Regions from separate parts of the Photobacterium sp. TY1-4 genome, predicted to be linked through region 1. Evidence: predicted binding sites of a transcription regulator. Region 1 holds the regulator's gene; the other holds the start of a gene.
What was found. Region 1 encodes PurR, which represses purine synthesis genes. Its sites were predicted from a motif close to TNANGNAAACGTTTNCNTNA; they were not measured.

Region 2: pckA (phosphoenolpyruvate carboxykinase (ATP)) is a predicted target of PurR. The motif match lies at 2,425-2,444, and genes of this name have one in related genera.

What each region holds. Positions count from the first base shown of each region.
Region 1 covers NZ_CP099734.1:1,485,119-1,493,000, forward strand. Annotated here, with positions in the region: gene NH461_RS07000 (FAD-dependent oxidoreductase) at 1-1,489, opposite strand, end outside; gene NH461_RS07005 (carboxymuconolactone decarboxylase family protein) at 1,498-2,088, opposite strand; gene NH461_RS07010 (hypothetical protein) at 2,238-2,630, opposite strand; gene NH461_RS07015 (TfoX/Sxy family DNA transformation protein) at 2,954-3,547, opposite strand; cyclic di-GMP riboswitch class I at 3,675-3,780, opposite strand; gene purR (HTH-type transcriptional repressor PurR) at 4,057-5,064, opposite strand; gene NH461_RS07025 (heme ABC transporter ATP-binding protein) at 5,537-6,352, opposite strand; gene NH461_RS07030 (FecCD family ABC transporter permease) at 6,349-7,386, opposite strand; gene NH461_RS07035 (hemin ABC transporter substrate-binding protein) at 7,407-7,882, opposite strand, start outside.
Region 2 covers NZ_CP099734.1:3,419,017-3,426,898, reverse strand. Annotated here, with positions in the region: gene NH461_RS15830 (AsmA family protein) at 1-464, opposite strand, end outside; gene pckA (phosphoenolpyruvate carboxykinase (ATP)) at 646-2,277, opposite strand; gene hslO (Hsp33 family molecular chaperone HslO) at 2,596-3,471, opposite strand; gene hslR (ribosome-associated heat shock protein Hsp15) at 3,498-3,905, opposite strand; gene gspC (type II secretion system protein GspC) at 4,194-5,078, shown strand; gene gspD (type II secretion system secretin GspD) at 5,107-7,116, shown strand; gene gspE (type II secretion system ATPase GspE) at 7,116-7,882, shown strand, end outside.

The DNA.
Region 1 (7,882 bases):
ATTCAACCACCACCTGTTTTTCCTGATTCCAGTCGAGGTAAGCCCGGAATACGGGCTGCCCCTGGGCATCCTGCGTCGCTTCAAAGCGCATGGCCCGGTGGCCGAGTTTGACGTCAACGCCATCGGATTGCAGGCTCTGCAACACCAGTGTCGCGGCATCGGCATCTTCACGGACCAGCAGTTGTTCGGCCATTTCGACCAGCGTGACGTCACTGCCGAGGCGAGCAAAGCTCTGGGCCAGCTCACAGCCGATCGGGCCGCCGCCAAGCACCAGCAAGCGCTTGGGTTGGGTTTCAAGCGACCAGATGGTATCGGAAGTGTAGTAGTTGACTGCCTCTAAGCCGGGGATCGGCGGCACGAGCGGTCGGGCACCGGTGGCGATGACAATATTGCGGGTGGTGATGCGCTGGCCGTTGACCTCAACTTCCCACGGCGACAGGATCCGGGCATCGCCCTGAATACAGTTGACCCCCAGTTTTGAATAGCGCTCAACCGAGTCATGGGGCTCGACCTTGCGGATCACCGCCTGCACCCGCGCCATCACCCGGGCAAAATCGACGGTCGGGCGGTCCGTGGTGATGCCGAATTCATCGGCACGGCTGATTTCAGCCATGGTATGCGCAGCACGGATCAGTGCTTTCGACGGCACACAACCGGTATTGAGGCAATCGCCTCCCATTTTATGGCGCTCGATCAGGGTCACTTTGGCTTTGACGGCAGCAGCGATGTAGGCACTGACTAACCCGCCAGCCCCGGCACCAATCACCACCATATTCTGGTCGAACTGATTTGGGCGGGTCCAGCCGGTGTAGATCCGACGGCGGTTATACAGGTTCATCAGCCCTTTGGCCAAGAGCGGGAAAACGCCAAGTAAGGCCAGTGAGAACAATACTTGCGGGGAAATCACCCCGCTCAGGGAGTCAATTTCACCCAGTTGGGTCCCGGCATTGATATACACCATGGTGCCTGCCAGCATCCCGAGTTGGCTGATGAGGTAGAACATCCGGGTGGAAATCGGTGTCAGGCCCATCAGCAGGTTGACCAGAAAGAACGGAAACACCGGGATCAAGCGCAGGGTAAACAGATACAGCGGGCCATCTTTTTCGATGCCGGCATTGATAGGGGCCAGACGGTGGCCAAATTTGTCCTGAACCCAGTCACGCAGAATATAGCGGCTGAACAGAAAAGCCAGGGTGGCCCCGATGGAGCTGGCAAAAGAGACCAGCAGCAGGCTCCACCAGAAGCCGAACAGCGCGGCGCCCAGCAAGGTCATGATCGCTGCGCCCGGCAGCGACAGTGCGGTCACCCCAATATAAATCGCAAAGTAAATCAGGCTGGCCATGAGCGGCTGACTGGCAATCGTGTCCTGCAGGGCGAGTTGCTGTGCTTTGGCCTGCTCGAGGGTGAAGTACTGGCCGAGATCAAACACAAACCAGAGGCCGATGAGGGCGGCAACGATACTGAATAGCCCTATTTTTTTCTTATCCATGAGGTTCCCTATTTTGTGTGGTCAGCCGGCTGAGTCGCGTTCGGGTTGGCTTGCTCCGGCTGGATCGGCAGCGAGCAAAAGCCCTGCGCAGGTACATCCAGGGCGGTATTAAATTTGGCGGAGAGATTCTGGAAGGCGATCAGGGCCGTCAGTTCGACCAGCGCATCCTCGTCGTACCATTGCTGCAATGCAGAGAGCATGGCATCGGTCACCTGTTGTCCGGTGATGGTGATGGCTTCGGTATAGCCCAGTACCGCTTGCTCTTCGGCACTGAATAAGCCACTTTGTTGCCAGTGTGCCAGCGCCTTGATTTTTTCGACGGAGTCACAACGTTCGGCCAGTTTCATGCCGTTGGCATCGACACAAAATGCGCAGAGGTTGAGTTGCGATACCCGGACACAGATCAGTGAGCGAATCACCGGGGTTAATGGCGAAGATTTGCGGTCCAGGTAGCCAAAAAAGCCGGCAACCAGCCAGAACAGAGTGGGGCGTCGTCCCCATAATAAGGCCGGATTCAGAGGATGGCCGTAATGGCGCTTCTGAAGCCAGAGGAGCGGCTTGATGAGAAATGAGTAATCTTGCTTGGCTGAAATACGCACGTGTGCCTCTTAGGTTGCCAGTGGGCCACATATGCAACAAAGATAGCACGAATCGTTGCGCAGCATGCAGCTCTACCGAATGGTATGAGACAAGACCGAGCAACGGTTGGAAAACTTTCAGTTTTGAGAGAAAAAATCTTTAAATTCGTTTAGTTGAGCGAAATATAGACGGATTTGGCCTCTTGCTGCTGCGCCATATCCGGAATGGCGGGCTGGGAAACAAACAAATAACCGGACGCCAGGACCGGCAGTAAGGCAAGGGCCATGGTTTTGCCGATATGATAGTTGCGGTACCAGTATTTTTTGGCACGGATTTTAAGCAAAACGCCCCACAGCAACAGCAGGCCGTTAAACCCAGCGGTCAAGGCTAGTATTTCATCGAGCATTGAAAACGGGGCCAGTTGTTGATGGACAACAAAGACGATGATTGCTGTCGGCAGAAAGTTCAGCAGGACTAACAGGCGCATCAGTTTTGGCCATTTGCAAAACTTGTCTTTGAACATCTGATTGGATTGTCCTGGAAAAGGCTGCGAGCTGTACATGATACCTTCCTTCCGGCTGCGTTGACGCCCCAATTCTACTGAGGTCGCAAGGGATGAAAACCCTGTTGATGAATTTGTGAACAGCTTTGGGAGTGGTGTCAATCTTTGTCATTTCTTAACAGAAAAATGTCTTTCGGTTGGTACAAATTTGACAGGGCGCAGGGCATATAAATACTCCCCGTGGCGACCGACATTGAACCGCGTAGTTTGCTTCTTAAATGCTTGTTCAGGTCAGGGATGGCTTGGTTAAGGGATGGGAAGCGAAGCATGAAATAAAAAAAGAGGCGCAAGCCGCCTCTTTTTCACAATGAATCGGGAAGGGTTCAGCCGTTGAGTTTTGACAACAGCTCGGAACGACGCTGCGGTGGAATGACGGACCAGTGACGTCCGCTCACCGCGCCTTCCAGCGCCCAGAGCAAGTCGATACTGACCGTTTCCTGATGCGTTTCCTGCAGAGCTTTATAAGCGTTTAATGCACCGGCTTCGTAGAGTTCGTCGACGGTACAAATCCCTGCTTTTTTCAGCATTCGTTCGTTGGCTAAACGTAGGTTCGGCAAATCCTTGATACGGCTCGGGCCGGTCTGGCTTTTCTTTTCCTTGTCCTGTTTAGCAGCCTCAAAAGATTGTTTGGCGTGTTCGATAATTTGCTCTGGCGCATCCCACCACTCCTCAGGAATTGCGAAGTGTTTGGTGACGACCGGAAATCCACGCTTTTTGTAAACGTATGGGCTGAGTCCTGCTTGTTTAAATTGTTCTTCGTTTTCGGCATTGGCACGCAGGTGAAGTTTGTCGTTAACCACTAACGCAAACATGGTTTCGCCTGAGAAAATCCCAAAACCACCAAACATTGAACGTGATTTTACATTTTCAAAACATTGAAACAGTCGAAGAGAATCTTTAAGTACTGGTTTGTCCATGCTTCTTACTCGGTGAAAAATTTCTCGAGTCACCTAACAACAGAGCGAGGATTCAGATTAGCAAATTACGAAGAAAAGCAATGTCAGGGATTTGTCAGGATTCTGAACATGACTTCTTGCTACATCCATCGGCAACCCCGCTACCATAAGTCCACTTAGTTATTGATAAATAAGTAACTCTTAGGCCGGAGGCTTTGCGTCCCATTCTTTAGAATGGTTTGCCTTGTTCGTGACATAAACAAGCATATCTCAGAAGATATTTTTGAACTTGGTCCCATTTTTAAAAATGTGATATTGCTCCCACAAATAGATCCTAAAGCCTGCTAGCAAAAATTTAAAACTTATTAAATTTTGAACAAGTTGGTCGGGATTGGGCCAGATTTAACACGTTATGGGTCTTGATAAATTCGGGATGTAAATCTGTGGTCAGAGGATGGTCAAAATTGCAACAAAAAACCGATAGCAAGCTATCGGTTTTTTTGAAAAGAAAAATTGAAGTGTTTATGAAATCAGATGTTTAGGTTCTTGACTGATTTTCTCACGACCAATTCGGGCGCCATTTCAAAGATCCGGCGTTCATGTTGTTTGTCTTTCACCCGTGCCATCAGGATTTCAATGGCTTTCTTACCCAACCGTTGTTTCGGCTGGTGGATGGTGGTGAGCGGTGGTGAGAAGTACGGCGCTAGATCGATATTGTCATAACCGATGATGGAGATATCATCCGGCACGCGCAGACCCGCTTGCTCAAACGTACTGATCAGCGCCATTGCCATAATGTCGTTAAAGCAGAAAATCGCGGTCGGGCGCTCTTCCATGGCGATGAACTGCTTGGCAGCCGCCACGGCAGATTCACACTCAAAATCGCCTTCAATCAGCCAGTCCGGATTGACGCTCAAATTGGCTTCAGCCATGGCTTTGTGGAAGCCTTTGAGGCGCTCACGGCAGGTCAGTTTTTCACTGTGTCCGGTCAGGCAGCCAATTTTCTGGTGGCCGTGTTCAATAAAGTATTTGGTCGCGACATAGCCACCCAATTCCGCATTGTCCTGGATTTTGTCGGTGTGCGGGCTCTCCGGACCCCAGTCCATGACCACCATCGGCAGATCTTTCTGGCGCTCGAGCAGGGCCAGCAGTTTATCGTCCAGATCGGAACACATCACCAGTAATCCGTCGACCCGCTTTTCAGCCAGCATGCGCAGATAGTCACGTTGCTTTTCCAGGTTCCCTTCGGTGTTACACAGGATCAGCGTGTAGCCTTCGCCATAACAATATTCTTCAACCCCATGTACAACTTCGGCAAAGAACGGGTTGGTTGATTTGGTCACCAGCATGCCGATGGTCCGGGTGGTGTTACATTTCAGGCTTCGCGCCACAGCGCTCGGGGCATAGTTGAGCTCATCCACGGCGGCCAGCACTTTCTTCTGGGTTGCTTCTGCAACAAACCGGGTTTTATTGATCACGTGAGACACTGTTGTGGTTGAAACACCTGCCAAACGTGCAACATCTTTAATCGTTGCCATACTTATTCTTCTAATAATTCAAAGCGGGCTTGGGCCCATTTCTCTTCATTGATCTGAACAGCATTCAACAGCCGTGCACCAAACTGAATAAGTATCTGGTTTGCTTCTTGGAGTCAGGCCAGATACTTGTTCAGTTTGGCATGATGATCTGCGTTCACAGGGATCATCATGCTGTTTCATACTGCGTATAAAACGTCAAAAAGCCGCTTCTCTTCCGAGCGGCTTTCTTGTTCTTCTCGCCTTTCAGGCGTTGCATTGTGTAATCGCTTGCGATCACATTCTACTGAGTGTAGCGCACAGTGCAACGTTTCTGTATCGCAAGGTAGTAATTCTTGATAGATATCAACAAACTCACTGCAAATTTTCTCAAATTGGATGCATATCTGGTGGTGTTCTTTATGTCGGCCATCGCTTCTCCCGGAGGAAAACCGGGAGAATCGTGCTGGGGATGGTGCAGGTTAGGCAGGTTTCCTTATCCTGCGGGCAATACGACCGGGAAATCCTGGGTCGGATGTTTGCTGACGTGGACCGGCCAGCCATAGACCTGCTGGATGATGTCGGGGGTTAACGCCTGCCATGGCGTGCCATCAGCCTGCACTTTGCCTTGATTGATGATCACTAACCGATCGGCATATTGGGCGGCCAGATTGAGATCATGGATCACCACAATCACAGCCGCACCGGCCCGGGCCAGCTCCCGGGCCACTTGTAAGGTCCGGTGCTGATGCGCGAGATCCAGGGCAGAAGTCGGTTCATCAAGCATCAGGATACATTGCTCACCCGCCTGGCTGAGTTGCGTCAGCACCCGGGCTAGGTGAACCCGCTGTTTTTCACCACCGGACAGGGTGGGGTATAGGCGGTCCTGAAGTGCCAGGACATCGACCCGGCTCATGGTTTCAGTTGCCAGTGCTTGGGTGTCTTTTTTCGTCAGTTGCAGGGGTAAGCTGCCCAGCTCAACCACTTCCCGTGCAGTAAACGCAAACGTCAGGTTGCTGTGTTGCGGCAGGACCCCAAGGTGTCTGGCGAGGGTCGCCGGGGCATAGGTGTTCCGATCTTGACCGAAAAATTGTATCGTGCCGCCGCCGTCGGCTTCGCCGCACAGTACCTTCAGCAGGCTGCTTTTGCCGGCACCATTCGGACCGAGCAAAGCGGTCAGCTCGCCGCTGGCCAAACTGAGGGTGAAGTCATCAAGTAGTGTTTTGCCGCCCAGAGTCAGGTTCAGCGCACGGGCGTTAATCGCTGGTGTCGTTTGCGTCGTTGCAGAGACAGGGTTAATCGCGGTATTCATGACATTCTGCCTCGTTGTTTCATCAGCATGACAATAAAGAACGGCGCGCCGAGAATGGCGGTAATGATGCCCACCGGCAATTCCGTCGGTGCCGCCACGACTCGGGCCAGCATATCGGCTACCAGCAGTACCAGTGCGCCCAGCAGGGCAGAGAGCGGAAGCAGGACTTTATGGTTCGGGCCGCACAGCATCCGGCCCAGATGTGGGATGATGAGACCAAGAAAACCGATCACCCCGCTCAAAGAAACACAGATCCCGACGCCCGCAGCACAGAGCAGGATCAAGCGGCGTTTGAGCCGCTGGACGTTGACGCCCATATGTCGGGCTTCTGCTTCCCCCAGCAAAAAAGCATTCAGGGCATTGGCGTCCCGATCAAACAGCAGGACCAGCACGCTGAGTGTGATGAATGCCAGGGTGATCCCCGGCCAGGTTGCTCCGGCCAGCGAGCCCATGCTCCATAAGGACAGATCCCGTAACGCCTGATCATCGGCCAGATAGTTCATCAGACCCATCGCAGCACCGGAAAGTGCAGCAATGGCTACCCCGGCCAGCAGCATCACGGTAACAGAGGTGCCGTTTTTATCGGTCCCGAGACGGTACACCAGATAGGTGCTGACCGCACCACCGATAAATGCAAAAGCGGGCACGGTCCCGACGGTCAGCAGCAAAGGATAACTTGCTGCCAGCGGTGCAAACACCACAATCGCCAGCGCGGCTCCCAGGCTCGCCCCGCCGGAAACGCCGATGATGCCGGGATCCGCCAGCGGGTTCCTGAACAGGCCTTGCATGACCGCACCGCACAGGGCCAGAATGGCGCCCACGGCAATACACAGCAGGGTACGCGGCAGGCGGATTTGGTGGATCACAATCTGAATATGTGCCGGAAGCTCGGCTTGCCAGGGCAGTAATGCCTTCAGGCTGTCGCTGAAGCTGATCCCCATCGGGCCGACAACCACCGAGCTGGTGATTGCCAGGGCCAGGCTCAGCAAGCCCAGCGGAAAAATAATGGTGGCAGGAATGCGTTGAAACTGCATAGTGGTGAACTTCGGCTCTGTTAGTGTGGGTAGAACACGGTGTTTAAACGTTCTGCTTCGCTCAGGCTTTTCAGGCCCAGTCCGCCAATCAGTGCAGTGCCATCGATGGTGGCAATCGCTTTGTTCTGCCCGGCCGGGGTGGCGATCAGCAGCGGCATTTGCTGTAACAGCTCATCAGCACTGCCAAGGTTGGCGAGGGTTCGTGAGCTGAGCAAAATGATATCGGGCTGCATCTCGACCATGGCTTCCACGGAAACCGGTTTGTAGGACTCGACGGCTTCAGCTGCCGGGTTTACCCCTCCGGCTAAAGTGATCACGGTATCGGCAGTGGTGTTGCGCCCGGCCACATTGGCTGGGCGGCCTTCGCGGATCAATAAAAACAGGACTTTCTTCGGTGTTTGGGTTTGTGCCAGGTTCGCCTGGATGGCAGCCAGCTTGGCTTTGACGTCCTGCTGTAAAGCGGCTGCCTGGGCCTGCTTGCCCGTGAGTTCGCCGA
Region 2 (7,882 bases), 1.6 Mb from region 1:
TGCCAGTGGTTGAGCTGGAGACGGCTGTCCGTCAGGCTCAGGGGGCCGCTGTTCCAGTTGAAATGGGTCAGGGCCAGGTGATTGGCTTCCATGGCTGGGAAGGCGGCCAGCGGCGGCGTGCCGGTCAGGGTCAGTCCGTCTATCAGCAGGGTGTCGAACGACCAGCCCGGCTGCAGCAGGCGGGTCGGGTTGAGCCAGAGCTCCAGGCGGGGCACGGTGATCGGCTCGGGGATCTGCGCATCGGCGGCGGGGAGCTGGAGTGTCAGTTCGTCGATCTGCAGATGCCAGGGATCCAAGATGTGGTAGCGCACCGACGTTGCATGGACGCGATACGGCGTCAGGGTGTTGATCAGGTGGCTGATGAGCGGCGTGGCATGTCGGGTGTGCAGCAGGGCCAGCAGAATGGTGAGCCCCAGCAGGCTGATGATGATAACCGTGGCGATGAGTTTCCCGACCAGACGCATGACACTCTCCTATAGTATGAAATCAGAGTGGCCGAAAATTGGGGTTGCTGCAAGCCGGATAGTGCCAGAACGTGGTTTAGTTTTTGTTTTATGTTTTTGTTTTATTTCAGTGACTTTTGCACCAGACATAAAAAACGCCCCTCACATGAGGGGCGCTGACATCGCTCGAGGTGTTTGTCCGTTAGTCTAGCTGAGGGCCAGCGGCAACCAGTGCGGCACCTTCTTCATTGTCGGTGTACTTGTCAAAGTTGTTGATAAAGCGCTCGGCCAGATCTTTCGCTTTGCTTTCCCACTGCAGAGGATCGGTGTAGGTATCGCGTGGGTCCAGAATGCCCGCATCGACGCCCGGCAGGGCTGCCGGGACTTCCAGGTTGAAGATCGGGATGTGCTTGGTTTCGGCCTGCTCAATCGAGCCGTCCAGGATCGCATCAATGATACCGCGGGTATCCTGAATTGAGATGCGCTTGCCGGTGCCGTTCCAGCCGGTGTTGACCAGATAGGCTTCCGCGCCGGCGGCTTCCATACGTTTCACCAGCACTTCCGCGTACTTGGTTGGGTGCAGCGTCAGGAAGGCATTGCCGAAACACGCCGAGAAGGTTGGCGTTGGCTCGGTGATCCCACGCTCGGTTCCGGCCAGTTTGGCGGTAAAGCCGGACAGGAAGTGGTACTTGGTTTGCTCTGGCGTCAGTTTCGAGACCGGTGGCAGCACGCCGAAGGCATCGGCCGACAGGAAGATCACCTTGTTGGCATGACCGCCCTTGGAGACCGGCTTGACGATGTTTTCGATGTGGTAGATCGGGTAGGAGACGCGGGTGTTCTCGGTCTTCGAGTTGTCGTTGAAGTCGATGGCACCGTCACTGCGCACGGTGACGTTTTCCAGCAGGGCATCACGACGGATCGCGTTGTAGATGTCCGGCTCGGCTTCTTTCGACAGGTTGATGGTCTTGGCGTAGCAGCCGCCTTCGAAGTTGAAGACCCCGTTATCGTCCCAGCCGTGCTCGTCATCACCAATCAGGGCACGCTTCGGATCGGTCGACAGGGTGGTTTTGCCGGTGCCGGACAGGCCGAAGAACACCGCGACGTCACCGTCTTTGCCCATGTTGGCCGAGCAGTGCATAGAGGCGATATCCTGCAGTGGCAGGAAGTAGTTCATCATGGCGAACATGCCTTTCTTCATTTCGCCGCCGTACCAGGTGCCGCCGATCAGTTGCATTTTCTCGGTCAGGTTGAACACGGTGAAGTTTTCCGAGTTCAGGCCTTGCTCCTGCCACTTATCGTTGGTGCATTTGGCGCCGTTCATGACCACGAAGTCAGGCTCGAAGGTGGCCAGCTCTTCTTCACTCGGACGGATGAACATATTTTTCACGAAATGGGCCTGCCAGGCGACTTCCGTGATCACGCGGATACACAGGCGGGTATCCGGGTTGGCACCGCAGTAGCCGTCAATGACAAACAGGCGCTTGCCGGAAAGTTGCTCGGTCACTAGTCCTTTCAGATCGTTCCAGACGGCTTGATCAATGGCCTTGTTGTCGTTTTGGCCTTGATCGGCCCACCAGAGGGTCTCTTTGGTGGTGTCATCTTTGACGATGAACTTATCTTTGGGTGAACGGCCGGTGAAAATACCGGTATCCACAGCCACGGCGCCCAGTTCAGTAACAATCCCTTTCTCGTAGCCTTCCAGCCCCGGTTTCGTCTCTTCTTCGAACAGCAGTTCATAAGACGGGTTGCGAACAATTTCGGTAACATTGGTGATACCGTATTGAGATAGATCCATATTTTTTGCAACCTTTTTTTCGACGTTCATGACGGTCATAGGTGCTCCTTGGGTAAGATGTTGTTTAACTGTTGACCATGCTAGCAACCCTAAAGGGGTAATTCAGGGAGGTTTATCAAAAAATAACCACTTTAAAGTTACGGATTAGTAAAAGTTATTATTGTCTTTGAGTGGGGATTTTACCGTGTTGTGAAACGTTTGCGCTAGGGCTTCGGATTAATATTTCTATTGAAAAAAGCGGGACTTAAGGCGTAGTTGAATTTCAGGGGGGCGGGAGAAACTGTGCTTCAGTTAAAAGAAAAGCCGGCAGAATGCCGGCTCCTGTAATTCACTTTCAGGGTTATTACGAAAGAATAATTAATGTACCTGATTTGATGGACTGGTTGCTGCATTTTTGAACAGCGCTGCCACGTCAACGCTGTCAAAGGCGTAGGTGGTGCCGCAGTAGTCACAGTGCAGGGCAATTTGACCTTCTTCGGCCACAATCCGCTCCACTTCGTCTCGCTCAATCGAGCAGATGGCCGAGGCGCTGCGCTCGCGGGAGCAACCGCAGTGGAAGGATACAGCTTGCGGATCAAACAGCTTCACGGTTTCCTGGTGGTACAGGCGGTACAACACGTCCTGGGCCGGCAGGGTGAACAACTCGTCGTCCTTCACGGTTTCGGTCAGTTGCTCCAGGTGCTCGAAGTCGGTGTCGTGGCCCTGGCCGTCCGGCAGGATTTGCAGCAGCATGCCTGCCGCTTTGGCCTGACCCTCGACTTCGCCGGTGCGCAGCCAGATGCGGGTTTTCAGCTGCTCGGAGCTGGCAAAGTAATTTTCCAGGCAGGCTGCCAGGTTGTCCCCTTCCAGGCCAACCACGCCCTGGTAGCGCTCACCCTGGTTCGGGGTAATGGTGATCACCATGTGACCTTTGCCGATCAGATCGGTGATGGTTCCGGCAGGAACGTCGCCGTCCCAGCGCGCCACACCACGCATTTGCTGGTTGTGGTCGCCATTGATCACGGCGAGTTTCACCGGACCGTCTCCTTGCAGTTGCACGGTGATCGAGCCTTCAAATTTCAGGGTTGCCGTCAGCAGGCTGGTGGCCACAAGCAGTTCACCCAACAGGTGCTGGATCGGTGCCGGGTATTCCTTGCTGGAAATGATTTGCTGATAAGTGTCGCTCAGCTGAACGAGCTCACCACGTACAGATACACCGTCAAACAGGTAACGGTACAGACTATCGTTTGTCATTTTACTTTCTACTCCAGCAGGTAAAATCAGTTACTGCTTTTAAACTTAATTATATCGCGCCGCTGTTTTTTATCAGGGCGCTTGTCGGGACTTGGGCTGTGATAGGCATTGAGTTTGCGCATTTGGGCCTGGGCTTCGCGTTGCTCGATGCTCTGCGCTGTTTCCTGGTACAGGGTTTGCGCTTCCGGGGCCCCCCGGCGGGTGCCGGACAGTTTCATGATGGTGACAGTTTTTTCATCATTGCCTTGTCGCAGGCGCACTTCGGCGCCGACTTCCACCAGTTTGCTGGGTTTGGAACGTTGGCCGTTATAGTGCACCTTGCCACCGTCGATCATCGTGCGGGCGATTGAGCGGGTTTTGTAAAACCGTGCCGCCCACAGCCATTTGTCGAGGCGAACCTGGCTGGTGTCGGAATCAGGGGATTGCTGGCCCATAACGTGCTCCTTCTCCCAAAGGGGGACTAAAAATACCATATTGCGATGACAGCGTCAGCCTTACTTAATGGTGCCGGGTCGGTGCAATTTCAACGCTCGGGAGGGAATAATTGACAGCCTCTGTCTAGTCTATTGATAGTAGATATGTTTTTTACGTGATCTGTTTTGATATATTTAGTCTTTTTACGATGAAAAAACTGCTGTATTTTTCTCGAAACGGTATGCTATCTGATTCGGGCGCCCAAACGGCACTCGTTCGGCTAACAGCAACAGGAAGATGGTTGAGCAATGGTTGCAGCAAATTGGTTGGAAACGCTTCAGGCTAAGCGGCCGATGTCAGTGGCGACACTGACCCGGATTGCCACATGGCTGCTGGTCGTGATGCTGGCATGGATTTTAGGACGTCTGGTGTGGTCGTTGATGCAGCCTACGGCCGCGCCGGCGATCTGGCAGGCGAAACCCGTCGCGGTCGCGCAAGCGAACCGGGAGGGTTTTCAGGTGTCTGATGTATTAGGCATGAATCTGTTTGGTCGCTATCAGCAAAATGCACCGGTGGTGGAGAAAAAACCGGTGGCTCAGGATGCGCCGGAAACCCGGCTGAGCCTGACGTTGGTTGGTGTGGTGGCCAGCACCAAACCGGGGACCAGTCTGGCGGTGATCGCCAATCGCGGTCGCCAGAATACTTATGGCTTGAATGAAGCGATTGAAGGTACCCGGGCGACCTTGCAGGCGGTGTATGTCGATCGGGTGATTATTCGCAATAGCGGCCGGGATGAAACCCTGATGCTGGACGGGGTGAAGTTCAGCAAATCCCAGCCGCAACCTCAGCCGACGTCGGCCACGACGCCGAAGCCTGCTGTGGCCAGTAATTTAAGCCAGATCAAGCAGGAGATTCTGGAGAAACCCCAGACGCTGTTCAGTTACATTCGCCTGTCGCAGGTGAAAAAAGACGGCGCGTTGGTTGGCTATCGGGTGAACCCGGGCAAAGAGCGGGCCTTGTTTGATGCGGTGGGGTTACAGCCCGATGATCTGGCGGTGAGCCTCAATGGCAATGACTTAACAGATCCGGCCGTGATGGCCCGGCTGTGGACGGAGTTGTCCGAGGCCTCTGAATTTATGTTAACGGTCGAGCGGGACGGCCAGTTACACGATATTTATATTGAGTTGCGCTAACGCACGCGACAACGAGCAGGAGTTTTTTGTGAAAAAATGGATGGGGAAAAGTGCCCTGTGGCTGGCCGGAAGTTTGCTGTGCAGCTCAGTACTTGCCAATGAATTCAGCGCCAGCTTCAAAGGAACGGATATTCAGGAATTCATTAATATTGTCGGGCGCAACTTGCAGAAAACCATCATTGTCGATCCGGCGGTGCGTGGCCAGGTTAATGTGCGCAGTTATGATTTGCTGAACGATGAGCAGTACTACCAGTTCTTCTTAAATGTGCTGTCCGTGTATGGGTTTGCCGTGGTGGAGATGGAAAACGGCGTACTCAAGGTGATCCGCGATAAAGATGCGAAAATCTCGGCCATTCCGGTGGTTGACGGCTCTGATCGTGTGCAGGGCGACGAAGTCGTCACCCGCGTGATTGCGGTCCGGAATGTCTCGGTCCGGGAGCTATCGCCGCTGCTGCGTCAGCTCAACGATAATGCCGGTGCCGGGAACGTAGTGCACTACGATCCGGCCAACATTATTATGATCACCGGGCGGGCCGCGGTGGTGAATCGCCTGGCAGAAATCATTGAGCGGGTCGATCGCGCAGGCGATAAAGAAATTGATGTGGTTGAACTCAACAACGCATCAGCGGCCGAAATGGTGCGGATTGTCGAAGCGCTGAACAAGTCGGCGGACGCCAAATCGACACCGGAGTTCCTGCAGCCGAAACTGGTTGCCGATGAGCGGACCAATGCGGTGCTGCTGTCCGGAGATCCGCAGGTGCGTAATCGCCTGAAACGTCTTATTCGTCAGCTCGACAAAGAGATGGCGACCTCGGGCAATAACCGGGTGATTTACCTCAAGTACGCCAATGCCGAAGACTTGGTCGAGGTGCTGAAGGGGGTTTCCGAGAACCTGCAGGCCGAAAAACAGGGCGGCAGTAAGAATCCCGTGGGCGGCAAGTCAGAGGTGATGATCTCTGCGCACGTCGATACCAACGCCCTGATCCTGACGGCGCCGCCCGATATTATGCGCGCGCTGGAAAACATTATTGCCCAACTTGATATTCGCCGGGCCCAGGTCCTGATTGAAGCGATGATCGTTGAGCTGTCCGAAGGCGATGGCATCAATTTCGGGGTGCAGTGGGGCTCGCTCGATGGTGGTGTGGTCCAGTTCGGCAATTCCGGGGTGCCGATCAGCCAGTTCGCGATTGGTCTGAAAGAAGCTGAAGACGTGCCGGGCTCGACCGTGATTAACTCGGACGGCACGAGAACCGTGAATGAACCGACCCAGGGGGATTACAGTACTCTGGGCAGTGTTTTGGGGGGCGTCAACGGTGCCGCGCTCGGGATCGTGATGGGCGACTGGACCGCACTGGTTAACGCCGTGGCTTCCGATCGCAACTCCAATATTCTGTCCTCGCCGAGTATTACCGTGATGGACAACGGCGAAGCCTCGTTCATTGTCGGTGAAGAAGTGCCGGTGGTGACGGGCTCAACGTCCAGCTCGAACAACGACAATCCGTTCCAGACCGTTGAGCGCAAGGAAGTGGGGATCAAGCTCAACGTGACGCCGCAGATCAACGAGGGCGATTCGGTGCAGCTGAAGATCGAGCAGGAAGTCTCGAACGTCCTGGGGGCCGACGGTGCGGTGGATGTGCGGTTCTCCAAACGCCAGCTGACCACCTCGGTGCTGGTCCAGGATGGCCAGATGATCGCTCTAGGGGGACTGATCCAGGAGCAGGTTGACGAAAGCGAGCAGAAAATTCCGCTGTTGGGGGACATCCCGATCCTGGGCCACCTGTTCAAATCGACCAATACCACTAAGGCCAAGACTAACCTGATGGTGTTCATCAAGCCGACCATCATCCGTGATGGCGTGACGGCGGATGGCATCACCCAGCGCAAATATAACTACATTCGTGCCGAACAGCTGTTCCGTGCGGATAAAGGCTTGCGCCTGATGCCGGACACTCAGACCCCGGTATTGCCGAAATACGGTGAAGATATTTCGCTGCCGCCGGAAGTGCGGGCCTTTGTGGCGCAGCTGGAGACACAGTAATGGATACGGATACCGCGCAGGCATTCACTCCGCTGCAGCCCCTGTTCCGGTTACCTTTCTCCTTTGCCCGGCGTCACCGGGTGGTGCTGGAATCCAGCGAGCAGGGCCGGACCCTGTTTTATTGCGGCGTTATGAGTGCGCCGGTCCTGGCGGAAATCCGCCGGGTCAGCGGCGGCGGGTTTACCCCGCTGGCGCTGGATGAGAAGGCTTTCGAGCAGAAGCTGACGGAAGCGTATCAGCGTGATTCATCGGAAGCGCGTCAGTTGATGGAAGATCTGGGTTCGGACAGCGATGATTTCTTCTCGCTGGCCGAGGAGCTGCCGGAGACGGAAGACTTGCTCGAGTCGGAAGATGATGCGCCGATCATCAAGCTGATCAACGCCATGCTGGCCGAAGCGATCAAAGAAGCGGCGTCTGATATCCATATCGAGACGTTCGAGAAAGTGCTGTCGATCCGTTTCCGGGTCGACGGGGTGCTGCGGGAAGTGCTGCAGCCGAGCCGGAAACTGGCCCCGCTGCTGGTGTCGCGGATCAAGGTGATGGCCCGGTTGGATATCGCTGAAAAGCGGGTGCCGCAGGATGGCCGGATCTCCCTGCGGATCGGGGGCCGGGCGGTGGATGTGCGGGTCTCGACTATGCCTTCTTCACACGGCGAGCGGGTGGTGCTGCGTCTGCTGGATAAGAACGCGACCCGGTTGGATCTCCATAGTCTGGGGATGACGGCAGGGAACCACGAGAACTTTCAGCGGATCATTCAGCGCCCGCA